Regions from separate parts of the Paenibacillus nanchangensis genome, predicted to be linked through region 2. Evidence: a T-box and tRNA genes for the amino acid it is inferred to sense, from the RefSeq annotation. Region 2 holds a T-box; the other holds one or more tRNA genes.

Region 1 (15,994 bases), on a different contig from region 2:
GTGAGCCGCTATGCCAACGACCCGTATTGGGATATGTCGTCCTGGATGATGCCGCTCCAGCTTGCCATGTATGATTCAGAAGCTTCGGCTATGACCGTTAATAACGACAGCTGGAAAAAGGTGTGGACCACGTATTCGAAGCTGGTTCGGGACGGCGTCGTTCCCCAAACCTCGACGTCCATTACCCCCCAGGCAGCCGCTTCGGGTCCGATTGCAGGAGACCTGTTCCTGCAGGGCCGGGCGGCCATGGTTACGGCGGAATCCTATTATATTAATGAGCTGGTTGAGGCAAACCGCCACGCCAGTAATATTAAAGGTTATAAGCCATTCGAGTGGGATGTTGTCACGATGCCGTCTTTCCCCGAGCAGCCGGGTGTTGGACAGGGCACGTGGATTGGTAATTTGATGTCGGTCAGCGCAAACGCCAGCAATCCGGAAGGCGCTTGGGACCTGATCAAATTCGTCAACAGCCGCGAGGTGGCCCGGATTAAAGCGCATAACCGGTATGAGCTGACTTCCCGTACCTCCTCGATTTCTTCCGCGGAGCCGGGGCTGTCGATGGAGCCGTTTTATACGATGAAGCCGGTGCCGCCGGCCGATCCCGAGCTGAACCGGCTGCTTCTCACCATGCCGGGAATCGGGCAAATTTCCGATGCGGGCCGGCTGCTGTTCAATGAGGTCTGCGCAGGCCGCATGACTGTTGAGGAAGCGCTGGCGGCGTGGGAGAAGCAGGGCAACCACATGCTGCTCGAGATGAAGACCGACCCAGACAAGGTCTTCGATCTGAACGATCCGAAAGCCATGAAGGAGCCGATCCGGTCTTAGGACGTATGGGTGTCACGCGATTGTTGGGATAGATGGAGAGTAGAGCCGCCGTTTTGGCGGCTTTTTTTTAAGGGTGCTGGTACAATGGTTGTCATAGTAGAAACAACGGCATGAAGATGAGTGAATTGGACTTACGAGAGAGAAGGGGAGAGATGAGCATGTCACAACTTAAAGTTGATTTTGCCACGGAGACGGATTACGGATATCTCAAAGGCCGGGACCGTCATCTACCGGAGCAGTTGATCCTGCCTAAAATTAAAGCAAAGGAAATCTACCTCCTTAGAAACGAGCAGGAAGCGGCGGTGGGCTGGATGAGGTACGGTTATTTTTGGGACAATACCCCTTTTATGAATTTGCTCTGGATTGATGAGCCTTATCGGGGCAAGGGGACTGGCAGGCAGGTGGTCCATTTATGGGAGGGGCATATGCAGCAAAAGGGCTTTAGCCGGGTAATGACCTCGACGCAGGCGAATGAAGAAGCCCAGCATTTTTATAGAAAGTTGGGGTACTGGGACGTAGGATGCCTGTTGCTCGAAAATGAGCCGCTGGAGATTATGATGACAAAATCGTTAGTGTAGACCGTTCAGCCGTCCGGATTCAAAATAGTCGCATATGGCTAAGTTGTAGTCAAAGGGCCGGTATTCGGCTAATTTGCGGGAAACTGGGTATGATAACTCTGGGCAGGACATAGGCTGTGGAAAGGAGAAGAATGCGGCATGCATTGGATTTATTTTGCCAAGCTGTTCCGGACGAAATTTCAGGCAAGCTGCCTGGCCCGGCGGCTGGAGCAGGACGGATGGATTTACGGCTATCAGGAGCCGCAGTTCGTGGAGATCTTTCGTTCGCGCAAAGGACGGTATGGTGTCCGGTTTCTTCCTTGACCGATGGGGAAATTAGGATTACCAGGGTTAAAAACGTTGACTTTAGGCAACGATATCATGTATATTATTTATTGTCGCTGTTTCATTTAGATGCTGACGCGGGGTGGAGCAGTCCGGTAGCTCGTCGGGCTCATAACCCGAAGGCCGCAGGTTCAAATCCTGCCCCCGCAACCAATTCTTCAAGCAGCAGTTATGCATACAATGGATATTCTTTATCCGGGCCCTTAGCTCAGTTGGTTAGAGCGGTCGGCTCATAACCGATTGGTCACAGGTTCGAGTCCTGTAGGGCCCACTTGACGAAAACCCTTGCGCAGCGAGGGTTTTTTGCTGTTTTAATATTATATTTTTATAAAAACTTGTTAAATTTCCGAACCCGAACGGGTCATATAATCAATCCAGCGATCCAGCTCTACCCTGCCAAAGTAATCTATACCATGAATGGTAATGGTTCGGATTCTTTTTTGCTCATCCCAGTTTTCATTTCCGCGTTGGTTTTCAATCTCAATATTATTTAATAAAATATAAAATTGACCCTCGTCCATACTCATATATTTTGCTGCTTCTTCTCGGTTCAATAATCCCTTTTGGTTCAAAGAATTGGACGCTGCCAATAAAGATTCCTTAGATTGTTTGATGCTCTCACCGATCCAAACCGCAGCAAAAACAATGGACCCTGCTAATAATAAATTAACAATAATCTTCAGCTTATTTTTCAAATTCCCGCCTCCCTCACAAGTTATAATACTGGATAAATTTTTAAATTCCAATTCCTGCTCTCAAAAAAAACACCCCTCAGAACCATCGCATAACCAAAGTTATGACGATCTTCGTTCTGAAGGGTGTTGACCTCTATTTCTTCAACAAAAGATACAAAAAGTACGGTCCGCCAATCAACGCGACCATAATCCCCGCCGGAATACCGGCAGGCTCGACCAGATGCCGGCCGGCCGTATCGGCGAACAAGAGCAGCCAGCCGCCCATCAGCACGGCGACAGGCACAAAATGCTGGTGCCGGCGTCCGACCATCGCCTTCGCGATATGAGGCGCCATCAGGCCGACAAACGCGATGCCTCCGGTGACGGCTACCGCTGCCGCAGCAAGCGCAACCGCCGCTGCGAGCAGCAGCAGCCGGTCCCGGTTAATCGACACGCCGGCGCCAATCGCAACCGATTCGTCCGTAGCCAGCAGATTCAGCGTATTCGATTTATACAGCGTATAGGGCAGCAAAATGACGAGCCAAGGCAGCAGGGACAGAATGAACGGCCAATCCGTACCCCAAATCGTTCCCGCCAGCCATTTGGAGATAAAATCGACTTTTTGCCGGTCGGCCGAAGAGATCAGCACAATCATCAGGCCGGACAGCGCCATGGCGAAGCCGATGCCGACGAGCAGGATTTTGACCGGTTGCAGCCCGGACTGTCTGGAGTAGGAGAACAAACAGATGAGCAGGGCGGTCAGCATCGCTCCGCCAAAAGCAACCAGCGGCAGCACGTAAGCAAAGGTTTCTGGATCAAACGGCACAAACAGAAAAAACGTGGAAATCGCCATCCCGGCGCCGGCGTTTATGCCGATAATTCCGGGGTCTGCCAGGTCATTGCGTGTCAGTCCCTGCAGAATCGCTCCGGACAGCGCCAACGCCATGCCGGCCAGCAGTGTCACCAGAATGCGGGGGAGACGGATGGAGAACAGGACAAGATTCTCCTTATTGGTTCCATTCCCGAACAAAGTCGAGACCAGCCGGCCCAAGGAAAGGGAGCTCGAACCGAGGCTGATGCCGACAATGATGGTCGCCAGCGTAAGCAGAACAATGGCCGTAAGGACAAGGGCAAGTTTGTTTTTTTGCCGGTTAGCAGCTGTCATGATAATGCCCTCACCCCTTTACGTACAACAAACAGGAAAAACGGAAGACCCAGCAGCGCGATAATCGCCACCACCGGCGTTTCATACGGCGCGCTCAGCGTTCTGCCAAGCGTATCGGCCATCAGCATAAAGATGGCGCCCCAAACCGCGGACATTGGAATGACAGAGCGGTAATCCGTGCCGAACATTGCTCTGACAATATGAGGAATCATCAGGCCGATAAAAGCCATATTCCCGATCAGCGCCACGGCCGAGCCGGCAAGCAGGACAATCAGGAGATACAGCAGCGCTTTTACATATTCCTTCCGAAGACCGAGGCCAACTGCCGCCTCCTCGTTCAGACTCAAAATCGTCAGCGATTTGGACATCAAGACAGCAATCAGCAGCGCCAAAATTACGACCGGGCTGATGGCTTGAACCTGCCCCCAAGTTGTGCCGACCAAACCACCCGACGTCCACATGGTCAGGTCTTTTGACGTTTTGGTAAACAGGCCGATACCGTCTGCCACGGCATACAAAAACGCGGATACCGCCGAACCGGCAAGTACAATCCGCAGGGGAGACAATCCGCCTTTTTTCATCGCTCCGAGTCCGATAACCAGCAGCATGCCCAGCGCGGCTCCGATAAAGCAGACCAGCATAATGCCAAAATAATTCATTGCCGGAAGAATCGCGACAGCAACGGCAAGCGCTGCCCGTGCACCGGCGGTAAGGCCCAGGAGCCCGGGATCCGCAAGCGGGTTGCGGGTCAAGCCCTGCATAATCGCCCCCGCGACGGACAAAGCCGCTCCCACGAGAACAGCAGCGACCTCCCTCGGGTAGCGAATCTCGCGCAGCATCAAGATTTTGTCGTTTGTGCCGCTGTTTGTAAGGACCAGCCACAGCTCGCTGAAGGTGACATCTTTGGCGCCAAGCAGCATGGCGAGGAGGAACATGGCCGCAAGCGCAGCCAGGCTAAACAGGATTTTGAGGGTTAACGGAATGCGCCGCCGACGTTCGTACATAATGCGACTCCTCTCTGGGTCATAAACGGCGCGAAAAAGACCAGGGCAGCCTCCACGCTGGGGCATCCCGGCCTTTTTCACCCGTTTTACACGAAATTATCGTTGTTTACTTCAGCAGTTGTTCCTTAAAAATCTTCAGCAGATACTCAAGGGTTGTTGGATCGCTGTACGAAGAAGCTTCCGTATCGATTTCAATGACGTGACCGTTTTTGACGGCAGGGATCTTCTTCCAGGTGTCCGTCTGCATAAAAGAGTTGTCGCCCGAAGCGCTTCTGCTGAGAACGATATAATCGCCTGCATAGTCGTTCAGCACCTCAGGGGAAAGCGTGTAATATCCCGGTCCCAGCGCGTCGGCTTTTACTTTTTCCGGCATATTCAGTCCCATGCCCTGATACAAAATTTCGGTTCCGCGCGCCCAGGCGTCGCCGAAGACATAAAAGTTTTTGGAGTCGGTTTCGATAACCGATACCGTGGCGTTTTCGCCGATTTTGGCTTTAATTTCTTTGCCGGCTTCCTCGGCACGTTTTTTGAAGTCGTCAACCCAGGCTGTTGCTTCCTGTTCCTTGTTCAGCAGCTTGCCGATTTCGATCTGTTGGGTAAGGTAATCGTTTTTCCCCCAGGTGTAGGCGACGGTCGGGGCGATTTCCTTCAGTTTGTCGAGGTTTTTGCTGCTGGCGTCGGCGATGATCAGGTCAGGCTCAACTTCGATGATCTTTTCAAGGTTGTCTTCGGAGACCACTTCAACTCCGGACAGCTTGTCGGTAAAAAGCGGGTTTTTGTTCGTCCACTCGTCCACGCCAACCAGCGTTCCATTGAGAGAGAGGACGTTTGGCGCATTGGTCAAAGCGACAATCCGCTGCGGATTAGCTGGCACTTCGACCGGTCCCAATTCGGATTCGTATGTAATCGTGCGGGAATCGGCTGTATTTTGGGCTCCATCTGCCGCTGGTTCGCTTGCTGCGGGTTCACTAGCTGCCGGACTGGTGCTTGCGGCCGGGCTGCTGTCTGGAGCGGCGGTTTCCTTATTTGAGCTTGCGGCGTTGTTGCCGCAGGCGCTGATCATCAGCACTGCCAGCATAAGGAGGATGGGTAAAAAGACCTTTTTTTTCATGTTCGGACCCCTTCTAGTTAATATTGATAATCAATCTCATTTGAGTTTTAATATATCCGCATTTGCTAGGAATGTCAACGAATGCAGCTTGCGAATATTGGGCTCGGGCCCGCCGGGAAGGATAGATAGAAGGGGTGCAGTCTGTCTGGGCAAGGGCTAATCGCCTTAAAGATTCTAAGATAATTATGCAAAAGAGAGCTATTTCCCTGTCCGGTAGTGCAGCGGCGCATGGCCGGTCACGGCTTTAAAGACTCTGCCAAAATGGGCGACGCTGCCAAAACCGACTTTTGCCGCAATCGCCGCGACTTTTAATCCGGTATGCTCCAGCAGCTTTTTGGCTTCCTTGATCCGCACGCTGTTGACATATTCCACGAAGGTAAAGCCTGTCGCCTCCTTAAAAAAGCGGCTGAGATAAAAGGGGCTGATATAAAACCGCTCCGCCACAAGGTGCAGCGACAGCTCTTCCATGTAGTGCCGGTTGATGTAGCCGGCCACCTCGGAAATGCGCTCATGCATCGGGCTGAGATATGCGGGGGGCTCCGTTTGTGTGTTCTGCAAATGGCGGCAGCAGTGGAGCAGGAGCTGGAGCGTCAGCGTCCGGGCATAGAGCTCGAACCCGGGTTTTTGTTCTTCCATTTCCTGTTTCATAAGGCGGGCGATGTCCTCGATCAACAACCGCTCCTGCAAAGAGCTTCTAATAATCCGGTATTTCGGCTCCAGCAGCGGTTCCCAAATGGCATGCTCCGGCTCGTCTAAAGACGTGATATGCCGCTGATGGATATTGACGATCAACCGCTCATGCTCAGGCAAAGGCGCGTTGGTGGTCCGGTGCAGCATATTGGGCGGAATAATGATCACGTCGCCTTCCTGCACCGCAATGGTCCGGTCCTGAATAAAAAACTCCCGCCCGCCCGATACGAGGTAGTAGATCTCGTAGTTATTATGAAAATGGCTTGCCGGCATATGATGCTGCAGCGCCCGCCGGTAAGACACAATAAAGCTTCCTTGGCTGTCTTCGTAATAAAGCTCCGCCACTCTGATCACCCTTCCCGCTGCTCAGATCACTTTAACAACAAGATAGCTGTTTCGCGCAAGATATGCAAAGAAAAATGGGTTTGGCGCAAAAAATGTACATCTTCCTCTGCTACGATGAACGTAAGAAACGCACAGAAGGGAGAAAATTGATCATGCAATCTTCTGAAATGGCGAGAGTTAAGGAAAACAGCACTACCTGGGGGCCGCTCGACTGGGCGGAAGCGGGCTGCGAAGCACTGATGGCCAAATACGAGCCGGAGCAGCTGCCGCCGGGCTGGTTTCACTATCATCAAGGCGTATTTCTGTCGGGGATGGAGAAGCTTTGGAGAGTCACCGGCAAGGACAAATATTATCAATACATCAAACGTTGGGTGGATTCGCATGTACAGCCCGATGGCACGATCGAAAAAATGAAGGCCGATGAAGTAGACGATATTCAGCCGGGTATTCTGCTATACACCCTTTACGAGCAGTCGGGCGACGAACGGTATAAAAAAGCACTGGACCGCCTAGTTCCGCTGTTTCTATCCTGGAAAAGCAACAAGGAAGGCGGCTTCTGGCACAAAGGCAATCTGCCGAATCAGATGTGGCTGGACGGACTGTACATGGCCGGGCCGATTGCGGTCCGTTACGCCAAGGAATTCGGGCACAGCGAGTATTACGATCTGCTGGCCCGTCAGGCGATTTTGATGGAACGGCACTGTAAGGATGAAGCAACCGGGCTGTTCTACCACGGCTGGGATGAAAGCAAACAAGCGACGTGGGCCGATCCGGAGACGGGGCTTGCGCCGGAATTCTGGGGGCGGGCTATCGGCTGGTATCCTGTCGCGCTGCTGGAAATGCTGGATGATCTGCCGGACGATCACCGGGATAAACCGGAGCTTGTCCGCATTCTGCAGGAGCTGCTTACCGCCCTGCCTAAATATCAGGATGCTGCCAGCGGGCAGTGGTATCAGGTTGTCGACAAAGGAGACCGGCCGGACAATTGGCTCGAATCCTCCTGTACCGCGCTGTATGTCCAAGCGATCGCAAAGGCTGTCCGGAAAGGTTACCTCGGCGCCGAAGCGCTAGAAGCAGCTTGGAAGGGATACCAAGGCGTAATCAATTCGCTGAAGTTCGACGAGAACGGGCACGTCGTTATCGGGAACATTTGCATCGGGACGGGTATCGGCGATTATGCGCATTATATCGCCCGGCCCACAAGCGAAAACGACCTGCACGGCGCCGGAGCTTTTGTGCTGATGTGCGTCGAAATGAGCAAAGCACCCCGCCCGTAAACGGCGGAACGATTGCAGCAAAACCCGTCTACACCGGTGGCGGGAAATTCATGAACATTTGATGGAAAAAGGGCAGCCTGTGTCATTTTAGATGACAGCAGGACTGCCCTTTTTGCTAGGGCGTGTATGCAAACTATAAATTAAGGAAATCAGGGTCAGTCAAACGATACCGTGATGGGTTACGAAATGCTATCAACCCTGGATCTACACCTGTTTATTGTCAGATCGATCTCCATTATACATAACACTTTGGAATGAATCCTCTCCTGTGACACACCCGCAGCGGATTACCACAGCACGCGATACCGTGGTGCTTTCCGGACCCAGAGGCCGTTATTTCTGAAATTCTGGGGCTTTGGCATGCCTTGGCGGACTCCAGTTCCGTTATTCGAACCGAAAACATACAAACTATGGCTTCTCCGCGTAAATAGGTGCATCTGAGTCCGTCACTTTGCCAAAACACGGAATAATCAGCAAATAAGGCATTCTGTGTCCGTATACTTGTACCCCTACTTTCTCTGGCGGCTGCAAAAGGCGGGAATCTGGGATGAAATCTGAAGTATGAATGCTTTTTTAATAAAATGAAGAATTATCAGCGCTTGGCAGCCCGCTATGGACAAGACAGCGAGCATGTTCAAGGCTTTTTTGGCGTTAATTTCGATTAGGTTATGGCTGACATAAGTTTGTGTACAGGCTCTAGTGAAAGGCCGGGTTTTTTGAAACAAAAGGGTATCCGTCCCTCTGAGTAACGCAAGTCATACAAAGATTAACCTAAATTTGTTCACTCGATTGAATAGATTTGTTGACGGATGTTTTTTTCCTCATGGACTACAATTTATTGAAAGAATGGACGTTTAAGTGAGGATGGAGGAAAATCTGTGGTACAAACCAAACAGGAACATTACGATATTGTGGTTTGCGGCGGAGGTTTGGCCGGATTTTGCGCGGCCGTGGCGGCAGCAAGACTGGGTTCGACGGTATGTCTGATTGGGGATCGTCCCGTGTTCGGAGGCAACAGTTCATCTGAAATTCGCGTCACACCGCATGGTGCGGCGGCTTTCCATGCGTATGCCCGGGAGACGGGGATTATTTCCGAGCTGTTGATCGCAGAACGGTCTCTCAATCACGAGACGATCCGGGAGAATGGATGGACAAATAGTGTTTGGGATATGACGTTGTATGATATGGCTGTCAGCACGCCAAATCTTACGTTTTATCTGAACACCTCGGTAACCGGGGTGGATATGGACGGATCGCAAACGATTCGAAGCTTGACGGCGAGGATGGCTGGAGCGGAGACCGAACTGAAGATCGGCGGCCAAATCTTCATGGACTGCACGGGAGATGGGGTGGTCGCCGATGCGGCCGGATGTGAATGGAGATGGGGCAGCGAAAGTAGAGAGGAATTTAAAGAACCGCACGCGCCGCTGGCCGCAAGCGGCGACACTATGGGCAGCTCTATTCATTTTAAGGCCCGGGACATGGGCAGGCCGGTTCCGTTCAAAGCACCGGAATGGGCGGTGCGGTACGAAGACCCCGCTTTTTTTGCCGGTCAGGGAAGGCATTTTTATGAATTGGAATCGGGTTACTGGTGGATCGAGATCGGCGTGCCTTGGAATACGGTGTACGACCAAGAAAAAATCAGGCATGAGTTAACTTGTCATACGCTGGGCATATGGGATTATATCAAGAATCGGGATCCGCTGTTGAAGGAGCATGCCGCTCATCTGGCGTTGGACTGGATCGGCCAGGTTCCGGGCAAACGGGAAAGCCGGAGAGTTATGGGACGTTATCTTATGACCGAACACGATCCGGCCGGCAAAACGGTGTTCCCGGATGAAATTGCTTACGGCGGATGGTTTATCGACTTGCATACGGCCGGGGGACTGTTAGCGGGGAGCGCGGAGCCTTCCAGTGCGGAAGGCTACAAAGAAACGACCGAATACGCGGTCAAAAGCTATTGTGGTCCTTACGGCATACCGCTGCGAATCTTGCTCGCCAAGGATGTGGACAATTTGATGATGGCAGGGCGTAACGTTAGCGTCACCCACGCCGCATTGGGAACGGTGCGGGTTATGGCAACCACGGCTCTGATGGGGCAGGCTGCCGGGACGGCAGCGGCCATTGCCCTGCGCCAAGGGATCGGTGTGGCGGAAGTAACGGAGCGTTGTATCGGCAAAGTGCAGCAGCAATTACTGCGGGACGGATGTTTTCTTCCGAATGTCCGGGGCTGTGATCCCGAGAATCTGGCAGGCCGGGCCCGCATGACGGCCAGCAGTTCGGAACCGGTGCAGGGGGCCGGGCCGGACAGTTTTGATACGACCGGGGGTTTTATTCTGGGTGGCAGGGAAGAAAGACAGGGAACGGAAGAACCGCTGAATCACCGGCGCGGTCAATGGATTGCTGTCGGTCCGGAAAAAATCCGCTCCCTATCGGTATGCTTAACCAATAACTCGGACAAGGAACAAACCGTAGCCGCAGAGCTTATAGACGTGGAACATATATGGGATTATCGCAGCCGGGGATCGGCCAGGATCGCCCAAGCGGAGCTTGTCGTTCCGCCGGGGAAAAAACAATGGATCCCGTGGGAATTATCGCCTGAGGAAACCATGCTTATGCGGCCGGGGGGGTATATCCGTCTTGATTTGCTGTCCTGCCCTTCGGTGGAGTGGCACATCGCGGGAACCGTTATTCCCGGGCATACCTCCGCCTACGAAATGGGCGGCGGCCGCATGCGAAGATATCGGGACGGCGGCACGCTCAGCTACCGGGCAACCCCGCCGCAAAGCTGCTTTCCGGCGGAAAACGTGCTTTCGGGAATCACTCGTCCCTACGATTATACGAACCTTTGGCGTTCCGACCCTGCGGATTCCAAGCAACCGTGGATAGAGATGGAATGGAAAGAAGCGCAGACCATCGGCATTATCGAGGTGACTTTTCCAGGCCACCTGTTGCGTGAATACCATAACTATCCTCCTTTCTACCGCGATCCTCAAACGGCGAAGGACTACTGTATCGAGGTTTGGAACGGCGACGGCGATGGCGAAGGCGATGGCTGGAGGGAAGTAGTCCGCGTGGAGGGGAATGTTCAATGCAAAGTCCGCCATAAATTGGAGGAGGCGGTTTGCGCCGATAGATTAAGACTTAACATTCTGGCAACCTGGGGGGATCCGGCCGTAGGGGTGTATGAAATCCGTTGTTATCGTCCGTAAAATAAAAAATACGTTTCTCCCGTAATCCCTGCCTGTGCTACACTAGGGCTAACCACAGCAGGTCATAACTATATAGACTGAACTATTGAATGACAGGAAAAAGGAGACGGTACGGAGGCAATTTGGAGATGGAGGAGTGAACGCGAGCGCCTTTATCTTCGGAGTTCTCCCGCTAACCGCATCTACCATTCAGGAACTCCGAAAATAACAGCAACTGGAAGTCCCAAATTGGCCGCAGTGACAGCTCCGTTCCACCTGTCCTTCTTAAATTCAGTCTATATAGACAGGGGAGAGGGGGTTGCGCTTGAACTGGAACTTGAACTGGAACTTGGCCTTATTTAACCGTCTCAGTTTAAAACATCGCTTGTTTATCTCCATTTTGCTCTTCGTGCTGATTCCGGCAACCATCGTGCAAATTCATAGTATTGCCCGGCTGGAGACGATGATGAAGGACAATATTGCGGAGCAAAATATCGGGCAACTGGATTCATTAAAAAATAGCCTGGAGAATCTCAGGCTTGGTGTTCTTGGATCGATGCTTCAACTGGAACGCGACCCTGAGGTAGTCCGGATGCTTCGGACGCAGGGAGATATGAAAGAGGAAGACCGCCAGCTTTTTTTGCAAAACCGCCTATTGAGCGTTAAACAAGGCCTCATGAATGCCGTCATCCCGGTTAATATTACATTAGCCGATTCGTCAGGGCATGTTTATACCTCCCTTGAGGAAGGGACCGAAAGAACGGGTGCGGCGATAGATTCTAACGGGAATTTAAAGGCAACCGATTCGCTTTTTGACGGAGCTGCCTTTCGGCGGCTTCTGTCTGCGGAGGAACCTTATTTCTGGACGGTCCATGCATCTGAAGACAGGTATGAGAGTACAGTTCCGCCCTCCGAGCTTTTTTCCCTTTACGGAAAACTGCAAACCCCTGAGGGGGATACCTTCGGTTATATCCGCATCAGCTTGGATATCAAAACCTGGATGAATTCGATTACGGGCGGATTTTTGATCAAGCAAAATTATTATTTGCTGGACGGACAGGGCAAGCCGATTCTGCTGGAAGCGGATGAATCAGAGGCGCAGCGTTTGCAAACGATGCTTCCCGCATTTAAAAAAAATCCGAGCCGGTATTTCACCGATTCTCAGGATCAATATATGTATAACGGGGTTTATATGCCCAATATGAATTGGTACATGTTAAACCGCTTTCCCTTGGAAGCGTTATCAGGTAATGTATGGCCCATGAAACGGCAGGTTATTTTTTCTTTCGTGTTGACGGTTATCGTATTTATGTTGGTTACCTATGCGATTGTGTCTTCTATTCTGCGGCCGCTGCGCCAGTTACAGCGCAAAATGACGCAGATGGCGGATCAGTATACACATCTTCATCTGCAGGAGTCCAGATATAAAGGCGAGACGCGGGAGCTGGCGAGATCCTTCAATCAGATGACGGACGACATTCGCAAGCTGATTGCCACTTTACGGGCAGAGGAACGCCAAAAAGAAGCTTTGCGCTTTCAAATCCTGATGTCGCAAATGAATCCTCACTTTTTGCTGAATACCTTAAACACCCTCAAATGGAATGCGCGGAGCCAAGGGGATGCGGGAACCTACGAAATCTGCCAGAATCTCGGCAGGCTGCTGGAATGCGGTCTGAATACCGAGGTGGATTTGGTTCATTTGAAGGAGGAAATCCGTCTGGTGGAGTCCTATCTTTATATCCAATCTTTCCGTTATGACCATACCTTTCAGTCGGACATCGAGATGGAGGCAGGGCTGGATTACGCGTTAATTCCCAAGCTCAGCTTGCAGCCGCTGGTGGAGAACTCGCTGCACCACGGTTTGATTCATATGCGCGAAGGCGGCCGCATTTTTATACGGGTCACCAAGGAATCAAGTAAATTGAGAGTAGAAATTCTGGACAATGGACGAGGCCCCGCAGCAACGGAAGCTGAACACCCCCCGGGAAGGCGGCGGGGAATCGGAATCAGCAATCTCAAGGAACGCCTTGCCCTGCTGTACAAAGGAGAAGCTGGCCTGGAGCTGACTCCCGCCAACCCGGGTATGCTTGCGGTGCTGGAAATTCCGCTGCTGATCTCCTCACCCTATGATAAGGAGGAAACCCGACATGTGGAGTATCCTGCTCGTTGAAGATGAGCCATTTGTGAGAAGAACGATCCGAAACACGATTCCGTGGGAAAAACACGGCTTCACCATAGCGGCCGAAGCCGCCCATGGCTTGGAGGCTCTGGAGCAAATGGAGGCGTTGTCGCCGGACATTGTAATCAGCGATGTGCTTATGCCCTATATGGACGGTATCCAGCTGCTTCAGCAGGCGAGAAAACGGGGGAATGAAGCGGCATTTATTATGCTAACCTGTGCCGGTGAGTTTGAATATGCCAGAATGGCGTTGGAGTATGGGGCCTCCAGCTATATTTTGAAATTATCGATGGATGACGACAAGCTGCTGGAAGCTTTAAATAAGGTGAAGGGCCGCCTTCAGCGGCAAGCCGAGGAAAAGGCGAAGTTGAAGTGGGAGTATCTGGAGGAACGTCTCCCTTACTTATGGAAGAAAGCCTGCGGTAAAAAACTATCCCCGATGGAAGCGGGGAAATTGGCCGAGTTAAACATGCATGAGATCGGGTCCAAACTTATCTTGCTGACCTGGCTGGAGCGTGAAAAGGGGTTATCTTGCGAACAAGCGGGGAAGATGCTGGCTGACGAAAGGCCGGATTCATACCGAGTCATAGCCCACAGTGCGATGGGGGTCAGCACCTTGCTGATTTGTCCCGGCGATGCCGCCGCTTCTTCCGCTTTAACCCGAAGGTTGAATGATACGACAACATTTACGGCGCTGTGCCGTACGGTCTATCTGGAGCATAAAACGGCGGACGATATCGCGGAGGAATGGGCCCAAATGCTGCGGGAGCTCGACCGCTATTATTATGGGTGCCGTACGACGGTCAACAGCGGATATCAGATCGGCCGGCAGGACGAATACCCCGCCATTCCTTGGGAACTGGAACAAGAGATCCTGCACCGGTTTGCCAAGGCTGCGGTCAACGAATGCGCGGAAAAGCTCAATGAGTTATGGTCCTTCATGGAGACCCATTTGCTGCCAATGGTCCAAGTAAAGAAAACGGCTGAACGGCTGGACAGACTTTTTGCCAGCATTAGCCGCAAGCCGTTACTTTCCGAGGGGGAGGAGCTGGTGCTGTGTACCAATCATCAAGCCATGCTCGAGTTGCTCTCGGAGCGGATGATCCGGTATTCCAAGGGAAAAACCAGACCGGCATTGGAGGAGACGGACCATAAAGAAATTAACCGGGTGATCCGTTATGTAATCGAGCATTTCGACGAAGATATCTCGCTGCAGGCCATGGCCCAAAGAGTGAACATGGATGAGAATTATTTGAGCGGACTGTTTAAAAAGAAGACCGGCCAGACGTTCATCGGTTACCTCCAGCAGGTTCGGGTTCAGGAGGCCAAAGGATATTTGGAGCAAACGGACCTGACGGTGGCCGAAATTGGCGAGAGATGCGGATTTGCCAACCCCAGTTATTTTTTTAAAATATTCAAAAGGTGGACGGGGCTGCGGCCGAGTGAATACCGTTTAGCTATAAACTCCACAACCCCTGATTAAGTTGGATTCTTCCCCTGCAATCCGAAATTAGGGGTACCGTAAGAGCGGAAGCCGGGCAATAAGCCCGGTTTTTGCGTCTTTACCACGATCGGCAGGTTAAAAGTGTAATTCGTTTATTCAGTAAAAGAGATTTGTTGATTATGGACTGGTATAGGGTCTGATATCATGCTTTTTGTAAGCGCTTTACATCACCTTAGGAAAAGGAGGCGCAGCTTATGCGGGGAAGCGACGGAACAAAACGAATCACGATGCTGCTGGTGTTTATGGTGATTTTGATGTGGTGTTCAGGCGGTTTGATGGATCCGCCTCTTATCGCCGCGGCGGGCAAGGGGGATTCGGAAGAAGGGGAATATACGTGGGGGCAAGTACCGATCGGCGGAGGAGGTTATATCACCGGAATCGCAGTTCATCCGCAGGAGCCGGATCTGGTCTACATACGTTCGGATGTCGGCGGGATTTTTCGTTGGAATGAAGAAACCCGCAGCTGGAAGCAGTTAATTGGTGAAGCGGATCGTCAACATGCCAATTTGTACGGCGGAGAAAGCCTTGCCTTGGATCCTTCCAACCCCGATGTTGTTTATGCCGCTTTGGGAAGGTACGACTACTCAAGTCCCAGCGACGTTTACAAGTCGGCCGATCGGGGCGAAACCTGGTCTCCTACCGGGCTGAATGCCAGAGGCAAAGGGGTAAGAATGTCGTCCAACGGACAAAACCGGGCGGCCGGAGAAAGGTTGGCCGTGGATCCGAATAACAGTGACATCATTTATTTCGGTTCCCGTTATGACGGTTTGTTCCGAAGCAGGAAGGCGGCTGAGTATGGAAGCTGGGGACGGGTCGAATCCTTTCCTTCTCTGAACAATCAGCCTTATGGAATCAGTTTTGTGCAGTTTGACCCGTCTTCAGGCAGCGGGGGGACGGGAAGTTCCGTCCTGTACGCGGGTGCGTACAATTACGGTGTCTATGTTAGCCGTGATGCGGGGGAAACCTGGGCGCTGCTGCCCGGCAGTCCCCAAAAACCGAATCGCGCCGCCGTTTCGAAGGACGGAACCTTATATGTAGCGCACGGACAGGGACTGTACAAATTTAAAAATGGAGTATGGTCGGAAATTACGCCGACAGAGGACAAAGGCCAGCCGTTCGGCTCGATC
Region 2 (15,994 bases):
GATTCCGCCTTCGATTCCGCCTTCGGCTTCTCGGGAAGTTTGCTCCGGATGGTCTCCAGGAACTCCAGCGTATCTTCGTCATCCGGATCAAGCCGGTCCGCGGCTTCGAAGTACACAAGCGCTTCTTCATACTGCTCCAGGTAAAAATGAGCAATCCCCATGCGGTAGTTCCACAGCGGATCATTTTTGCCTTCGTCCGCAATGAGCTCAAACTGTTCAATCGCTTCTTCATACCGCTCAAGGTTGTTCAGCGCCCGGCCAAGATGACTGATCAGCGTATAATCCCGTTCCGCTTCGGGAATTTCATTGATTGCCGCAACAATATTCTCAAATTCATCCTCTTCATGCCATGCCTCGAGCTTGTCCAGTAAATCCTCCTGCATCGCGATTCCTCCTGTTTTGCACGCCTTTGTTTAATTATACCATTATCGGCGAAGTCCGCTCCACCGCAGGGAATCCGGAACTGTCAGCGGGTCTGCACGGGCGGGAGTTCCCGTTGAAAATGGCGGTATAGCCTTTGTCCCGCCAAATGCAGCGGGTAGGCGCCGCTGCTGCCGAGAAGACCGATGTTCATGGAAATGAGACTATCGCCAAGCGGCCGGGCGGTGACGCCTTGAAGTCCGGGAACAACCACAACTTTAGGCACAAGGGCGATCCCCATCCCTTCTGCCGCGTAATATTTAAGCGCCGTCATGCTGCCGATTTCCATCGTTGCCGGCATCGGCAGTCCCCGTTCCCGGAGAACCGCCTCAAGCTTCCTGCGGTAAGGACAAGTTTCCGAGGTAACCAGGAGACGGTCGGCTTCAAGATCCTCCGGTTCAATCCGGTCTTTTTCCGCAAGAGGGTGACCTTTCTGAATCAGCGCTACGAACTCCTCACGGTACAGCTTCTCAAACTGCAGGCCCGCCGTGTTGTCAGGTGTGGTGCAAAGTGCAAAGTCGACCTCCCCGCGCAGCACCTTATCGCTTAGACCCGGCGTATTGGATATCTCCACATCAATCCGGATGTTTGGATAAGCCGTCATGAACTCCCGCAAAATCCGGGGCAGGCGGTAACTGGCTGCCGGCTCGGTCACCCCGATGCGCACTTCGCCCGCTTCCCCCTTGGCGGCATCCTCCAGGCTGCTCTTCAGCCGGTCCATACTGGCGGTGATTTGCAGGCTCTCCGTATGAAACAGTCTGCCCGCCTCCGTCAGCCGGAACGTTTTGCCCCGTTCAATCAGCGGAAGACCAAGCTCGGCTTCCAGACGCTGGATCTGCATCGTCACCGTGGACTGCGCATAATTCAGTTCTTCTGCCGCCCGGATAAAACTGCCGTGTTTGACGACAGTCTGAAACGACCTTACTGCCTTCAAGTCCATTTGCCGCCTCCGTTCTGGTTCAATAATATTGAACCTTCAGTTCATATCATTCAATTATACAAATAGATAATTAAAAATTACAATGAACTCATTCAGATGGAAAGGAAAAGGAGCGGATTACTTATGAACTTAAATGGGAAAACAGCGATTGTCACCGGAGGAGGAACCGGCATCGGCAGAGCTGTCAGTCTTGAATTGGCAGCCAGGGGAGCGATGGTCTGCGTAAATTATTCCCGCTCGCAAGCGGAAGCGGAAGAAACGGCAGACCTGATCAACCAGCAGGGAGGACGCGCGGCAGCCGTCCGGGCGAATGTCGCCGACGACGGGGAGGTGAAGGCCATGATTGAAACCGTTGTACAGCAGTTTGGCACGATCGATCTGCTTGTCAACAATGCGGGGATTACACGGCACCTTCCGATGGACGATTTGGAGTCTGCGGACGGCGAGGTATGGGATGAGTTATTTGCGGTCAATGTGAAGGGGATGTTTTTTTGCGCCCGCGCCGCCGCTCCGTATATGAAAAAAAACGGGCAGGGCGCCATCGTAAACCTGGGCAGCATCGCCGGGTCGACCGGCGTCGGCTCCTCCCTTCCCTACGCTGTATCCAAAGCCGCCGTCCATGGGCTGACCCGGTCACTGGCGCACGCCCTCGCTCCGCTGATCCGGGTGAACTGTATCGTTCCCGGAGCGGTCGCCACCCGCTGGTGGTCGGGAAAAGAGCAGCAGATGCGGGAGCTCGCCCCCCGTCTGCTGCTGCAGCAAATCGCCTCTCCCGAAACGATTGCATCGATGGTCTGCGCCGCACTGGAGCAGGAGGCAATGACCGGCCAGATCATTACGGTTGACAGCGGACAGACCTTGTAGACTGGCCCGGTCAGCACGCCTGACATAGATCGTGCCGTTTCCGGGCGGCGCCGCTATTTTTCTAAACAGAAACAAAAGCTGTCCCTTTTCCCTCCTGCCGTTTGTTATACGGGTGTATACTTCATAGGAACCCGGAGGGAGGTGCTTGAACCTATGGACGAGGAAACAGAATATCGGATCAGGCAGGTCCAGGCAGGCGATATCCAGGCGTACGACTACATCGTAAAAAAACATCAGCGGCAGATTTTTGTGTACTGCTGGCGGCTGTTGGGCAGTGAACAGGAGGCCGAAGACGCCGTTCAAGACATTTTGGTCCATGCCTTTGAACGAATCCGCCAATATAAGCCTACAGTCAGCTTTTCCGCTTGGCTGTACAAAATGGCGTACCACCACTGTCTGAACCTGATCCGCCGCAGGCAGCTGCAGCGCAAATTCAGCCTTCTGCTCCCAAGGGGCCAGACGGCCGAGAGTCCTGACGAAACCATGGAACGCCGCTTATTTAGCGAACCGCTCAGCCGCGCGCTGGACCGGTTGACCGCGGAGGAACGAAATTTACTGGTGCTGCGCGTGTTTGAAGAAAAATCGTTTGAGGAAATCGGACAGATTACCGGCCGCAGCCAGGAAGCAGCAAAAAAGAAGTATGCCCGCACCAAAACCAAACTCAAAACCGTTATGGAAGAAATAAAGGAGGAACACAAGCCATGCGTGAGCTACAACACGACCGCGAAGAACAAGGCTTAAAGGAGATGAGCCATCTATCGGGAAATTCGCTGAGGGTTCAAACCTTTGATGTCTCCGCCCAAGTGATGGAGCGGGTGTACCGGCAGGCCGGAGTGAAACCGGGCCGGAAAACTGCTGCGGCCGCGGGACGGTTCCGCAAAGGCTTTGCGCTTCCCGCCATGGCTGCGGTATTTGTCCTGTGCGCATCCGTAACAGGTTATGCCGCTTCTCAATATCTTGAATTCCGTAACAGCCAAGGGGACATCGTCATGGATACGGCCGTGGCGCCCAAAGAGACCGATGCTTCCAAAATGTATTCGCAGGCTTACTGGCAGCAGCACGAAACAGCCAAAAGCCGGCTTCAGCCCGGTGAATATGGCGCTTATTACGTTAAAAACAGCACCGATCCCGGCCGGAACATTCAATACGTGTATCACGAAAACGAACTGGACAGCATCGCGGGCCTGCAGCGCGAGATCGAACGCACCGGCGCACCGTCCCCTTCCCTGCCCGAACATCCGCTTAAGGAATATACCTTTGATTTTGGCTATGTAACCCCGGTTCATGCGGCCGGATTGGATTCAGCTGCCCAAGAAACCTTGAAAAAGCGGCTGATCGCTGAGGCCGAGGCGGCTCCGCAGGAGGAAGGACTGTTCGTCAGCAAGCTGGACTGGAGCACCTCGGACTTCACTTTTGTTCGGTATTCCAGCGGCAGGCATTATGTGAACCTTACCGTCTCCAGGATCGAACCGGACGTTACAAAAACCACCATTATGCAAAACGAACAGGATGCCGCCGAGAAGCTGTCCATCGGCGGAACGGAAGCTTATTATATCCGCTCGGGCGGACCGGACGGGCCCGTAAATGCAGGCACAAACCGTCTTGGCTGGATTGACGAAACGCGCGCGCTGCAGTTCAATTTGTCCGACGATTCAGACAGTCCGCTGAGCAAAGCCGATTTGGTGAAGATGGCCGAAACGTGGATTGATCCGAAGTAAAATATTTAAAGGGGCTGTCCCAATAAGTCGCAGTATGACGGGGGACAGCTCTTGCTTCGTAATGCACTTGGCTGACTTCATGGGGTGTCTACGCTTACGTATCTAACCAGGCCCACTGGCTTTTATTTAAAATTCGAAAGATTCATAAGCATGAAGCAGAAATACCCGCCCGGCATTGAATACAAGTATAGGCTTCTATATAATGGCATGGAAGACTGTTCCACTAGGTATTTTGTGTGTAATAGGTTTTCATATTCTACTGCCAATGGGAGAGGTTCAGTCCATGATGAAGAAACTCAGCACTCTATTTCTATCTCTGTTTTTGGTGTTAACCGTAGTTTCGCCTGCGCAGGCCGCAGCCAAGCCGGTGGGCGTATGGATTGACGGAGCCCAGGTTCAGCTCGGCAATGTGAACCCGATTCATGAAAAAGGTACAACGCTTGTCCCGATGCGTCCGTTTTTCCAGAAGCTCGGCGTGAACGTAGTCTGGGACAGCAAAACCAAGACAGTAACCGGCACTAAAAACGGACTAAAGCTGCAGTTGACGGTAGGCAGCACCAACGCAACCGTTAACGGCCAGACGAAAAAACTTCCGGTTGCTCCAAAATCGATTAACAACGTTACTTATGTTCCCGTTCGTTTTATCGGTGAGACAACCGGCTACAGCGTAGCTTGGAATCCCTCGCTCCGCACCATCACCTTTGAGGCGCAAAAGCCGGTTAGCGGAAGCAAAGGTTTCCTGTGGAAGGTAGAGAACAAAGGCAATACCGTATACCTGCTTGGTTCTATCCATGTGGCTGACAAAGCCATGTACCCGCTTCGCCCGGAGATTGAAGCAGCATTTAAAGAATCGCAGTATTTGGGCGTAGAGGTGGACATGACGAAAGTTGATTCCGCTTTGATGAAAAAATTTATGGCGGAAAAAGGAGTCTACACGGACGGCACCACGCTTAAGGATCATATTTCGTCCGCAACCTACAACAAGCTGGTCAAATTCCTGACTGACAACAAACTCCCGGCCAATTCATTTGATCAGTACAAGCCTTGGCTGGTCTCCAACTCGCTGACCGGAATGCAGGCCCAGGACTCCGGTTATCAGACCGATATCGGCATTGATATGTATTTCCTGCAGAAATCCAAGCAGCTGAACAAGCCGGTCATTGAGCTGGAGACAGCCGAGCTGCAGCTTAATATGCTGGCCGGATTTTCGGACAAGCTCCAGGAGGAGCAGCTGAACGAAATGCTTGAAGCATTGACGCAGCCTACCGCGGCGGCTCAGGATAACTCAGCCGATCAGCTGAACCAAATGTGGAAAGAAGGCGATGAAGACACGTTGGTTGCCTTCACTAAAGCTTCCGCCACTGACCCCGAATACTACAAAGCGATGCTGCAGGACCGCAATGATGGCATGGTGAAGCATGTCAAGGAATACCTGAACAGCGACAAAGGCTCCACCTACTTCATCGTGGTTGGCGCACTGCATATGCTGGGCGACCACGGGGTCGTGACCCAGCTGAAACAAGAAGGCTACACCGTTGTGAAGCAATAGTGTTGGATTGTAAACCGCTTCCGCCCCGCTTAACCGGGCGGGGCGGTTTTTTTGTCAACTCCCGGGCTGTTTCACCTCAACCTGCTGTTTGAGGGAAGGGTTACCGGGTAAGCTCTTTATAATCAGGCGAGTCCTAACATTACGCAAAAATCGCAGCCGGAGGGGAGTCTATGAAGGAGTTTGATTACACACTGGATTACAGCCAGCTGGATCTGCGCGAGCATCCCGAGCTGTATACGATAGGCCGCGGCGAACAAGGCGTGCTGCTTGTGGAGCCCTACAAAAGCGAGATCCTCCCGCATTGGCGGTTCAAAACGCCGGAAATCGCCCGGGCATCCTCAGAGGCAATCTACGGGCTGTTTTTGAAATACAAAGAGGACCGTGATTTTGTCGGGATGGATATGGCACGGAAGTTCCTGCAAATGGGTTATACGCGTGCACGGCGGTACACCAATCACAAAGGCGGGCGGAAATATTCGCAGGAGGACGGTTCTGTTTTGCCTTACCAAAACGATTCGGTGAAGGCGGAGTCCGCCGCTATCTTCAAAGCCAAATGGACGGAAGCCAAAACCGATCCCGACTATGTGGCAATGAAGCGTAAGCACAAAGCCAAATATGAGGAGTAAGACAGGTTCGATGCATTAAACCTCGATCTGCACACTCAGCGCGCCTTCGCTCCAATCCCCCGACTCCGCCGCAAGTTTGCCTGTCCGGTCAAACAGATAGCCGCCCCCTGGAAAATCCTCGTCCACCGTCCGCCCCGCCTGCGTCGCGACCGCGATGTACGTTGCCGTCTCCGCCGCATACGCTCCAAGCTGGTCGATGCATTTGCTTCTCCACCAGTTATATCCGGATGCCCAGTCGCGGGCCGCCTGCTCGCCGTACAATCCCGGCGCCGCGCTCTCCAGAATCACATCGGCTCCCTGTGCGGCATACTGGCGAAAAATATCCGGATCATCAATGTCAGCGCAGACGGAGAGGCCAAAAGTAAGCCCCGGGATGGAGAACACCGGCTGCTGGTCGCCCGGCGCAAACCATTCCGCTTCCTCGTCGACGATCGTTTTTTTGCGGTAAAATCCAAGACACTCGCCCTTGTAGGCGGCAAATTGCGTGATAAACGGCTTCCCTTCCGGGTTATGCTCGACGAAACCTGCAATAACGCAGACGGCGTATTCCGCACTGTACTCCACGGCTTGGGTTACCGCCGCATGATCCCGGGTCAACACGGCTTCCGGGTGTTTCGCAGGATCAATGTAACCTGTAATGTTCATTTCGGGAAAACAAACAATATCCGCTCCTCCGGCGCTGCCGGCAGCTATGTACTCCCGCATGGAATGGAGATTGCCTGCGATGTCCGCCTTTTCGCTTCGCATCTGGACAAGGAAAAGCTTGTGGGCTGTCTTCTTCATGTCTTTACACCTCATTTGATATAGTATTGGGGACTTTGAAGGAGGGGCCTGTTTGATCTGGAGCGTTACCTAAGCCTGCCGTAGCTGCCTCTCCAACCGGGCTTCCTCCTCCGCAATCCGGTCTGGATCAATCCGCTCAAACAGCAGCTCCAGCTCCCGGATGCACCGTCCGGCCGGAATAACAAGCAGCGTCCACCCCGGTTCTTCCAGTGTAAGGAATTTCCTTATTTTCGCGCAAGCAAACGGAGTAAAGGGCTCCAGCAAATTCGCCAGATTGGCGATAATTTGGACAAATTCGTAGAGCGTATTTTCGCATGCCGCCCTGTTCTCCTTAAATTGCGCCCAAGGCTTCCGCTCGTCAAAATATTTGTTGGCCCGGCGGACATAACCAAAAATCAGCTCGAGGGCATCCTTGAACTGTCCCGCTTCCACTAAAGCTCCCGCTCCGTGATACAGCTCCTCCGTTGAGGTCCTCCATTCCGTACTGAACGTCCCGGCGGGCACTGCGCCCCCAAACGACTTCTGAACAAAGGCCAGCGTGCGGTTCACAAAATTCCCGAATGCGCCAAGCAGCTCGCCGTTATGACTGTAAATGAACTCTCTCCACGAAAAATCCGTATCCCGCTTCTCGGGCCCGTTGGCAATCAGAAAGTAACGAATGGAGTCCGGCTGATACCGCTCCAAAATGTCGGGCACCCACACCGCCCAGTTGCGGCTGGTCGAGAACTTTCGCCCCTCCAGCGTCATGTATTCGCATGAGAGAATCCGGTCCGGCAGATGCAGTCCTCCCGCACCCAACAGCAGCGCCGGCCAAATCAGGCTGTGGAACGGGATGTTGTCTTTTCCGTGCACGTAGTAAGCAGTGATTCCGCCGTCTCCGTCCCCGTTCTCGTCACCGTCACTGTCCTGCCAAAACGCTTCCCAGTTCCCACCCGTTTCCTCCGCCCACTGCCTGCTTGCCGACAAATATCCGCTGACCGCTTCAATCCAGACGTATATTTTTTTCCCCTCATAGCCCTCTAACGGAACATCCACTCCCCACTCCAAATCCCGTGTAGCCGCCCGGTCCTGAAGCCCTTCGTCCAAATAACGTTTCGTCAGCCGCACCGCGTTGTCCCGCCATCCTTGAGCAGTATCCGCATAACGGGCCAGAGGTTCCTGAAACGAGGACAAGCTTAAATAAAAATGCTCCGTTGGCCGGTCGACAGGCGGATGTCCGCATAATTTACAGGTACGGTCCGTCAGATCTGCCGGATCCAGCAGCGTGGAACAGTAATCGCATTGGTCGCCGCGGGCGCGGTTTCCGCATACCGGACACTTTCCCTCGACATAACGGTCGGGCAGAAACCGCTTATCCGTTTCGCAAAAGGTCTGAAGGACTGTCTTCCGGTACAAATGCCCGTTCTCCAGCAGCTTTCCAAACAATTCTTGAACCACCCGATGATGCGTTTCCCGGTCGGTGCGCGTGTACAAATCGTAGGTAAAGCCCAAACGTTCAAAACATTCGGCAAACTCTTGGTGGAACCGGCCGGCGACCGCTTCAGGCGTTGTCCCTTCCTGGATCGCTTGCACCGCTACAGGCGTGCCATGACAATCGCTGCCCGATACATACAGCACTTCTTCCCCTTTTGCCCGGTAATACCGCGCCAGGACATCGCCGGGCAGCACGCTTGCCAGCCGGCCGAGATGCAGCGAGCCGTTCGCATACGGCCAGGCGCCGCCGATAAAAATCTTAGCCATGATCATAACCTCCTCATTGTGGGAAAACAAAAAAAGCTCCCGTCCCAAAGGGACGAGAGCTTGTGCTCACGCGTTACCACCCAATTTAATGCCGGTCCCGGCATTCACCTTGTCAGGTACGACGCCGCTTGGCGTTTATACCCTAGCACAATAACGGATGCGGGTTCCGTCGCAGCCTACATCCCGCAGGGAGTTCGGTGCGCAGCTCAGAGACCATGTTCCCGCGGGTAGTTTCTTTGCTCCTTTTCAGCTGCCGGAGCTCTCTGTTCAAAGATTTCACCGCCGTACTCTTTCTCTTCCTAGCCTTTTCGGGTATCAAGTTATTGGAAATTATAGCGGAGGTTGGGTTGGACGTCAATGCGAAACTTCCAAAGCCGCGGTCCAGCGAACAATACTCTGTGCTTGGGGTGCGCGCCTTAGGGGTCGTAAGCCGTTATGCGCCCTCTCCTTCCCACTACACCAGGTACTCCGCCATAATCTGCTCAATGTCGAACGGAGTTATCCCTTCCTCGACCGAAAACAAGCTGTCGGCCGCTTCGTTCGGTCCTGCCATCACGCCTCTTGCCTGGGCATGCAGCGTAAACAAGTCGTACAGGTTGGGCTTCCGCAGAGCGGTCAACGCTTTGCCCATCAGGACCATGCCTTTTTGGTTCCCTTCCACGTTGTTATAAGAGAAAGGGTACCGCGTCAGCGACAAATCGGTCCAGATGACCACCCGTTCGACCAGGTCCAGAATAACGGGAATTGCAATTTGCGTATTGGCGGTGATATCAATCTTGTTCTCCACCGTCGAAGGCTCGTAAATCTCGCCGGAACCCGGCTTTTTCCGCATCATCCAGCCCGCAAAGCATTCCGGCAAATCGCAGTAAGGCTGCTCGGTAAAAGCATTCAGAGAAGCCACGACATAACGCCCGCCATAATCCACAATCGATGGGATATCGAGGTCGATGAACTCCGACGCGCCTTGGGGTGCAGACACGATGTCCCCGCTGTGGACCGCCCGGTACTTGGCGGAACGCAGATTGGTATAGGAAATGTGCTCCACATAGTTCCACTCTCTGTCGTACATTACAGCCGACAAGTCGATATCCACGCGGCCCGTATCCTTGCCGTTCACTTTCCCTTCCTTCCACCAGGTGAAAAAACGGAGCGTATCTCCCGCCGGCAGCGGAATCCGGCTGCCCCGGACGAGGGTCCGCAGCGCTTTGCTCGCAGACCGCTGGGAGAACGGTACAAGATACTGCCGCAGGCGTGCATCAACATAGGTTTTGCCCAGCGGAGGCAGCGCAGCGAAGCGGCGGATCAATGTCTGGCCGCAGATGTCCACGATTTGCTGGCAGACCGCCGGATCAATTTCCGGAAGCGCGTGAGGTATAGCATAAGCTTTAGCTACATTCCCTTTTGGAAAAAAGACGCGCAGCTCCTTAGGCTCATTCCGGTGTGCAAAATGCGCCTTCACCTGCAGCAGCACCGGTGTCGCTACCTGGTCCGCCACTTCCTCAAACGCCAGCGCCACATATTCCGTCTGCTCACCCGAACGGCGCAGCAGCTGGTCCAGCCGTCTGGCCATTTCGCCCGGGCGGCGCATCAGGAGATCGATCATTGTCCATAGATCGCCGTACTTGTACGCAAGCTCAACATTACGGTTAAACGTAGCAAACGGCTTGTTATTGCGGATAATCTCGAACGCTTCCTTAGCCTTGGCGAACTGATTTTTATATTCGGCGGGATGAAGAATTTCACCCAGCCGGATCCAGCGCTGTTTGTACCGCAGCATATCCTCCGTGATTGAACCGCACTGCTCCAGCAGTCCCAGCAGCAGCCGTCTCTCCGCACGTTTGAATTTACGGAACCGGGCCGCTTGGGCAAGGCTGACGTCGCCGTCAGACAATGCCACAGCCAGACGCAGCACATCAGTGGCGGTTCTAAAATACCGGCCAACCCGCTTCACGCTTGCCAGCTCATACTTCAGCAGCACACTCACCACGAACCCTACATTTTCTTTAAAGGGAATTTCATCCGGAAGGATTTCATCCAGTTCATCCGGATCGGCATACGAGAATGCAGCGTCAATATCCTGACGGTCAGTTTCGGAGATCGACGTCTTCGCTTCGATCAGCCGGCGTATCATCAGATTAAATTCCGCTTTGCTGCCGAGGTCGATCGGCTTCAAGGGTCTTGCGTCCAGCAGCGGCGGTCTGTCCGATGCTCCATATTTTGGCGTCTCATTTGTGAAGTAATGGTAGATTGCATTCAGATACAGCTCCACATCGTCCGCTTCCATCACCTGATCCGGAAAGTCCGGATACATCGGCTGGTATTTTACATGTGCGCCGACCATGACTTTTAAACTGGCCAGCAGCTGACGGTAAACTTCCTCAAACTGCTCTCTGCTGAGTGTACCCAGCGCCTGCATCAAACGCGGGGAAAAGGTGAAGCCGAGCGAAGCGATGTTTTTAGCGGCTGTCGCAAGCAGGGCTTTGGAGAGCCGGTTGGGCTCCTGCCCTGTTTCGACAATCCATTTGCGCCCTCTGCGCAGATAAATTGGATTAACGTTCATAAAAGACTCCAGGAAAGCAATATCCCTAAGGCTGGTTTTAACATAGAAGGAAGGAATATTATAGCCTGGATGCCTCCTCTCGTGTATAAAGGTCCTTCAGGAGAGCTGCGCCCTATTTTCACCAAATGAAGTAGAAGGAAGGATCGCAATAGCCTGAAGGTCAAGGCTGCCGGCCAGCGGCCGCATCGCCTTTGATGGACTTATCATCCCATAACCTTCGACTCCGCAACAGGGCAAAAGTATTACAAATCTAAAAATCGGCGCAAAAAAGCCGCCTTCCGGTAAAAGAAAGCGGCTTTCCCCGTTTCATTTGCGCCTCTGCGGGGAGGCTTCATTTAACCTGCCTGATTTCTTCGCTCCCGCCTCAGGACTGCATCCCATTTTCAATGCGCTGCATAAATTCTTCGGCGGCACTGTAGCCGAGCTGCTTCAGATACCAGTTGTTCGCAGCCGCCTCGATTAGGCCTGCTACATCGCGGCCCGGCTGCAGTTGCACCTCAATGTGCGGAATCTGCACGCCCAGATACTCCGTAAACTGGGGTGTGACCTCCAGCTCATTGTTTAAGGCATTTTCCCGCCACGGGGACAACTCGATGTCGAGCACGATCCGCGTCTCGTCCTGAAACGCCCGCCGGCCGTACTGCCGGACAACGTTGATCAGGCCGACGCTCCGCAGCGCCAGAAATTCACGTGTGGTTTCGTTATGGGTGCCGAGCAGCGTAGCCGGTCCCAGCTTCTTGAGCACCACGATATCGTCGGCTACGAAGCGGTGGCCTCTGCGGATAAGCGTGTGCGCCGTCTCGCTTTTGCCGATGCCCGATTTGCCCCGGAGCAGAATCCCGATACCGGATACATTTACGCACACCCCGTGAATCGACAGCTCGGGCGCAAGGGATTTAATCAGGTAACTGTCCAGCTTGGCGATAAACTCGGTTGTCGTCTCCCGGGTCCGCAGCAGCGGAATGCCTTCCTGCTCGCAGAATAGCTTCAGATAAGGAATCTCCTGCTGGCCTGTCGTAACGATAAAGCAGGGCGGGTGGTATTTTACAATATTGCCGATGTGCAGCTTGCGTTCTTCCACGCTCAGCGTCAGCAGATAGGTAATCTCTTTACGGCCGAGCACCTGCACGCGCTCCATCGGGAAAAAGTCAAAATATCCGACAAATTCAAGGCCCGGCCGGTGCGCCCGCGGCCGGGTGATGATACGATCCATCCGGCCGCCTCCGGCCAGCACTTCCAAGTGGAAGGTTTCCGTAAGTTTTTGAACGGTAATGGATTTCATGCGCTTCTCCTCCTGCGGCTAATGACATATCCGGCGGTACACCCGTATTTACAGGACTTCCCTATAGCATGTCCTAGTAGGTTTACCCGTTATATTCAACGATTTACCGGGATTATCCTTCCTGCAAGCAAGCTGCGGGAAATGGGAGTTCAGTCCTGTACTAATTATAGGCTCAGCCCCTGCGGCCCGGGGACAGCTGCTGCAGCCATTGCAAATTCTGTCCGTTTTTTCGTTTAGAGGCATAATTCCGGTTGAGATTTATCGTCCCATCCTCTCATTGAGCCACGCGTTTCCATATGATACCATACGTTAGAATCATCGCTGTCCGGGTATGTCTTTCCTTAATCTGCAGCATAAGAGGTGTTACAACGTGAAGAAACTGTTTTTTTCGATTCTCTTGTTCATCCTGATCTTATCGGGATGCGATGGCAACAATGAATCCGCACAGCCAAGCCCAAGCCCATCCGCCACGGCCGCTGCCAAACCAAGCGGTTCCGGTCTTCCGGGAAGTACGGGACATACTGTCCGTTCCGGCAATTCCGCCCTGACGGTGCTGGACCTAAAGCAGAAATACGTCAATCGCGAGCAGCCTGATATTATGCCCCTTTATAACGTGAATCACAATCAAGTCTTCGAATTCCCGTTTAACACCAGCCTCTCGGAATTGAGTTTTGAGGAACTCGATCAGGTTGTGACGGTACATACGGATCCAAGAGCCTTGCCGGAGAGCAAGATCGGTTCTTTCACCAGCATCAAGGATTATAACGCGGATAAAAGCGTTCTTGTAGTAGAGTCAATTGAAGCGGTCCTCGCCTCTTCCGACTCCATCCGCTATCAAGACGACCGCTCATGGGGATATGCTCCGATCTATTATCTCCGCGTTAATTATGATTTGGATGCAAACTCTCCAACCAAGCTGACACAGCCCCTTATCATCCCGTTTACTATCAAATCCCGGCTTGCCCCGCCCAATGTACGGTCAGAGATTGATGCGGAAGGCCGGCTAAAATTGGTCTGGGATAAAGTCAGAGGCGCGGAAAAATATAATATTTATCAGGCAACCTCCTCGTACAACAATAAAGAAACGGTAAAGGGGCCGGAACAGGGCTATAAATCCGCTTACCCTTATCTGATTGGAACGGTTACCGGAACGGAATTTCAAGACTTTGCGTCCGACGGAAGCGGCGGATTGCATTATAACGAATTTGAAAAAGGCACCAAGGAGCTCATGAACCAAAATTACCTTGTGAGCGGCCACTATTTCGTTTCCGCCGTAAGGGGGGACGAAGAATCCAATCTGGGTCCTCCTGTCGATACAATTGGGCTGTCCGCCTCTTTGCCTGCCTCCCTGGAAGATCATTCCCTTTTTTATAAAGGATATGAGACGGTGCAGGAGCTTCCGGCAACGGTCAGTGTAACGACAATAAACGGCACCAAACTTACCCGGGCTGTTCTGTATGATCCGAAGCTGACAGCGGAAAAATCGGAAGACGGGTACACGCTGGTTCCTTTTCAGGTGGAAGGTACGCATTTCAAAGGGAAGGCCCATGTATGGACCGTTGATCCGGAAGAACTCACCGCCCTCTCGGAAGATAATGCCGACCTCGCGAGTACCAGCAAAGAGGGATTTATCGGAACGGAAAACACCTCCAGCTATGTGCCGGAACCCGATGTGCCGACACTGATCGGCAGCGGCAAAAAACGTGTTGACGCGGCAGACTTGATCAACGCCCAGCGCAAAAACACAAAAAAAATAATGGAAGAAGGGAACAAGGAGTATGTACCGGCGGTCAGCCATCTCCCGCCCGCGGCGCTCAACGCCGACTCCGCCCTGGAAGAGTTTTTGGCGCTGCATATGGCGGCAGCCGATACCCGCATCTCTTTAAAAGCTTTTCCGGAAGCCCAAAACTTCAGTGCTCTGACGGATACGGTGGATAAAGTGATTTACCAAAACCCCTATATTCTCGATGTGGATCTGTATTGGTATGACTATGATTCCTTGATGCTGCATGTGGATTACGATGAATCCAAACGCAAAATCAAAAGAAAACAGAAGGAGATTTTGGCGGAAGCGGTTCGGGTTGCAGATACCATCATAAAAGACGGCATGACCGAAGACGATAAACAAAAAGCGATCTACGATTATCTGAACGCTCATACTAAATACGATGATGCCGCAGCCGATAACTCGGAAGCTAATGCATATAAAACGGTGGATCCCGAGTTTAACGATTCCTTTAACGCATACGGGGTTCTGGTGAACAAAATCGGCGTCTGCGCCAGTTACGCCTCCGCCTATAAGCTGCTCAGCGATATGGCAGGTCTTGAAACCATCGTCGTTACGGGAACGCTGGATCATGTTCCGCATGCCTGGAACAAGGTCAAAACAAACAAGGGCTGGCTTAACGTCGACCCCACCAATAACGGAACGAACTCAGGCGTCCCTTATATGATTTATAACTCAAACGACGAGACGGCGCAGGATTTGCATCTGACAGCAGGCAAGGAGTACTGGACCGATGCCCAGCTCGGCCTATTCAAGGGAACCGACAACTCGAAAGACTATTACAAAACCCGGGGGCTGGAGATCAGCTCAATGAAACAGTTCCGCGCCGTACTGAAGCAGTTTATCCAGCGGGGGGACCGTCAGCTTGTTGTCCGTTTTGAGGAGCAATTGGAGGAAGATGCAATCGTGGAGGAAGTGTATGATGTGTACAGCAGGATTGCTGAAGATAAACTGGAGGACGCTACGTATTTCTTGATGGACAGTTACCTAGTGATTACTCATTAACCGCAAAAACACACTGAAGAAGCCGCCCCCCATAGGTCATGGAGCGGCTTCTTCTAGTCTAATGAAGGCCCAGCTCACTTGGCTCCTTTAACGCCCTTCCCTTTCCGCCAGCCGCTCCTGCGCCAAGCGGATCATCTCCCGCACCATGGAGCCGCCAATTTGGCCGCCGATCTGGCCTGCAGCTTCCGTGCTGAGCTCCCCGTTCCCGCCCTCCTGCAGAGGAATGCCCAGTTCCTTGGCCACCTCAAATTTCACGTCATCCGGGCGGTTCGGGTTGACCGTGTACCCCTCGCGCTTCATCACGTCCGCTTTGAAGTTCTGCATCGTCTGCTCGACTCCGGGCACCGCATAGTTCCGCTTTCTTCTTCTGGCCATTTGGCAGTCCGCTCCTTCACGTATCTTTTTCCCTAAGATGCCCACAGAAGGCGGCATCTATGCCTCTTGATCTTCTCCCGCATTCAATGGCATTAATGGAGGATAGTGCTTTTTTTATCTGTAAGTCACAATCGGACAGGTTGGAATTGTTATATAAGTGTAAGCAGCAAAGGAGGTGAGCTTGTGAAGCCTAGCGTCCCCGGGGAAACGGACAATACGGCCGAAACAATCGAAGCGATCATCGAGCAGGTTAAGGCAGGAGACAAGCAGCGCTATGGCGCCATCATCCGGAAGTTCGAGCGGCAGATGTACACTTACTGTTACTATATCCTTCGCAATCATGCAG

What was found. A T-box is a leader RNA that pairs with one kind of tRNA and senses whether it is charged. The one in region 2 lies ahead of metG (methionine--tRNA ligase), so its partner is inferred to be a tRNA-Met.
Region 1: it encodes a tRNA-Met, which carries the amino acid that the T-box ahead of metG (methionine--tRNA ligase) is inferred to sense. The anticodon was not compared.

The regions. Positions count from the first base shown of each region.
Region 1 covers NZ_JBHOFD010000010.1:149,261-165,254, forward strand. Annotated here, with positions in the region: gene ACE6ED_RS09880 (ABC transporter substrate-binding protein) at 1-825, shown strand, start outside; gene ACE6ED_RS09885 (GNAT family N-acetyltransferase) at 984-1,403, shown strand; gene ACE6ED_RS09890 (hypothetical protein) at 1,542-1,706, shown strand; tRNA gene ACE6ED_RS09895 (tRNA-Met) at 1,804-1,880, shown strand; tRNA gene ACE6ED_RS09900 (tRNA-Ile) at 1,925-1,998, shown strand; gene ACE6ED_RS09905 (hypothetical protein) at 2,066-2,422, opposite strand; gene ACE6ED_RS09910 (FecCD family ABC transporter permease) at 2,556-3,566, opposite strand; gene ACE6ED_RS09915 (FecCD family ABC transporter permease) at 3,563-4,570, opposite strand; gene ACE6ED_RS09920 (ABC transporter substrate-binding protein) at 4,677-5,681, opposite strand; gene ACE6ED_RS09925 (AraC family transcriptional regulator) at 5,880-6,725, opposite strand; gene ACE6ED_RS09930 (glycoside hydrolase family 88/105 protein) at 6,869-7,993, shown strand; gene ACE6ED_RS09935 (FAD-dependent oxidoreductase) at 8,872-11,205, shown strand; gene ACE6ED_RS09940 (sensor histidine kinase) at 11,510-13,354, shown strand; gene ACE6ED_RS09945 (helix-turn-helix domain-containing protein) at 13,332-14,846, shown strand; gene ACE6ED_RS09950 (golvesin C-terminal-like domain-containing protein) at 15,062-15,994, shown strand, end outside.
Region 2 covers NZ_JBHOFD010000015.1:126,126-142,119, forward strand. Annotated here, with positions in the region: gene ACE6ED_RS14120 (SMI1/KNR4 family protein) at 1-383, opposite strand, end outside; gene ACE6ED_RS14125 (LysR family transcriptional regulator) at 467-1,360, opposite strand; gene ACE6ED_RS14130 (SDR family NAD(P)-dependent oxidoreductase) at 1,484-2,224, shown strand; gene ACE6ED_RS14135 (RNA polymerase sigma factor) at 2,378-2,965, shown strand; gene ACE6ED_RS14140 (DUF4367 domain-containing protein) at 2,926-3,942, shown strand; gene ACE6ED_RS14145 (TraB/GumN family protein) at 4,226-5,491, shown strand; gene ACE6ED_RS14150 (DUF4385 domain-containing protein) at 5,662-6,117, shown strand; gene ACE6ED_RS14155 (carbon-nitrogen hydrolase family protein) at 6,133-6,900, opposite strand; gene metG (methionine--tRNA ligase) at 6,970-8,640, opposite strand; T-box leader at 8,686-8,950, opposite strand; gene ACE6ED_RS14165 (TerD family protein) at 9,095-11,200, opposite strand; gene hprK (HPr(Ser) kinase/phosphatase) at 11,565-12,482, opposite strand; gene ACE6ED_RS14175 (transglutaminase domain-containing protein) at 12,853-15,273, shown strand; gene ACE6ED_RS14180 (small, acid-soluble spore protein, alpha/beta type) at 15,361-15,648, opposite strand; gene ACE6ED_RS14185 (RNA polymerase sigma factor) at 15,832-15,994, shown strand, end outside.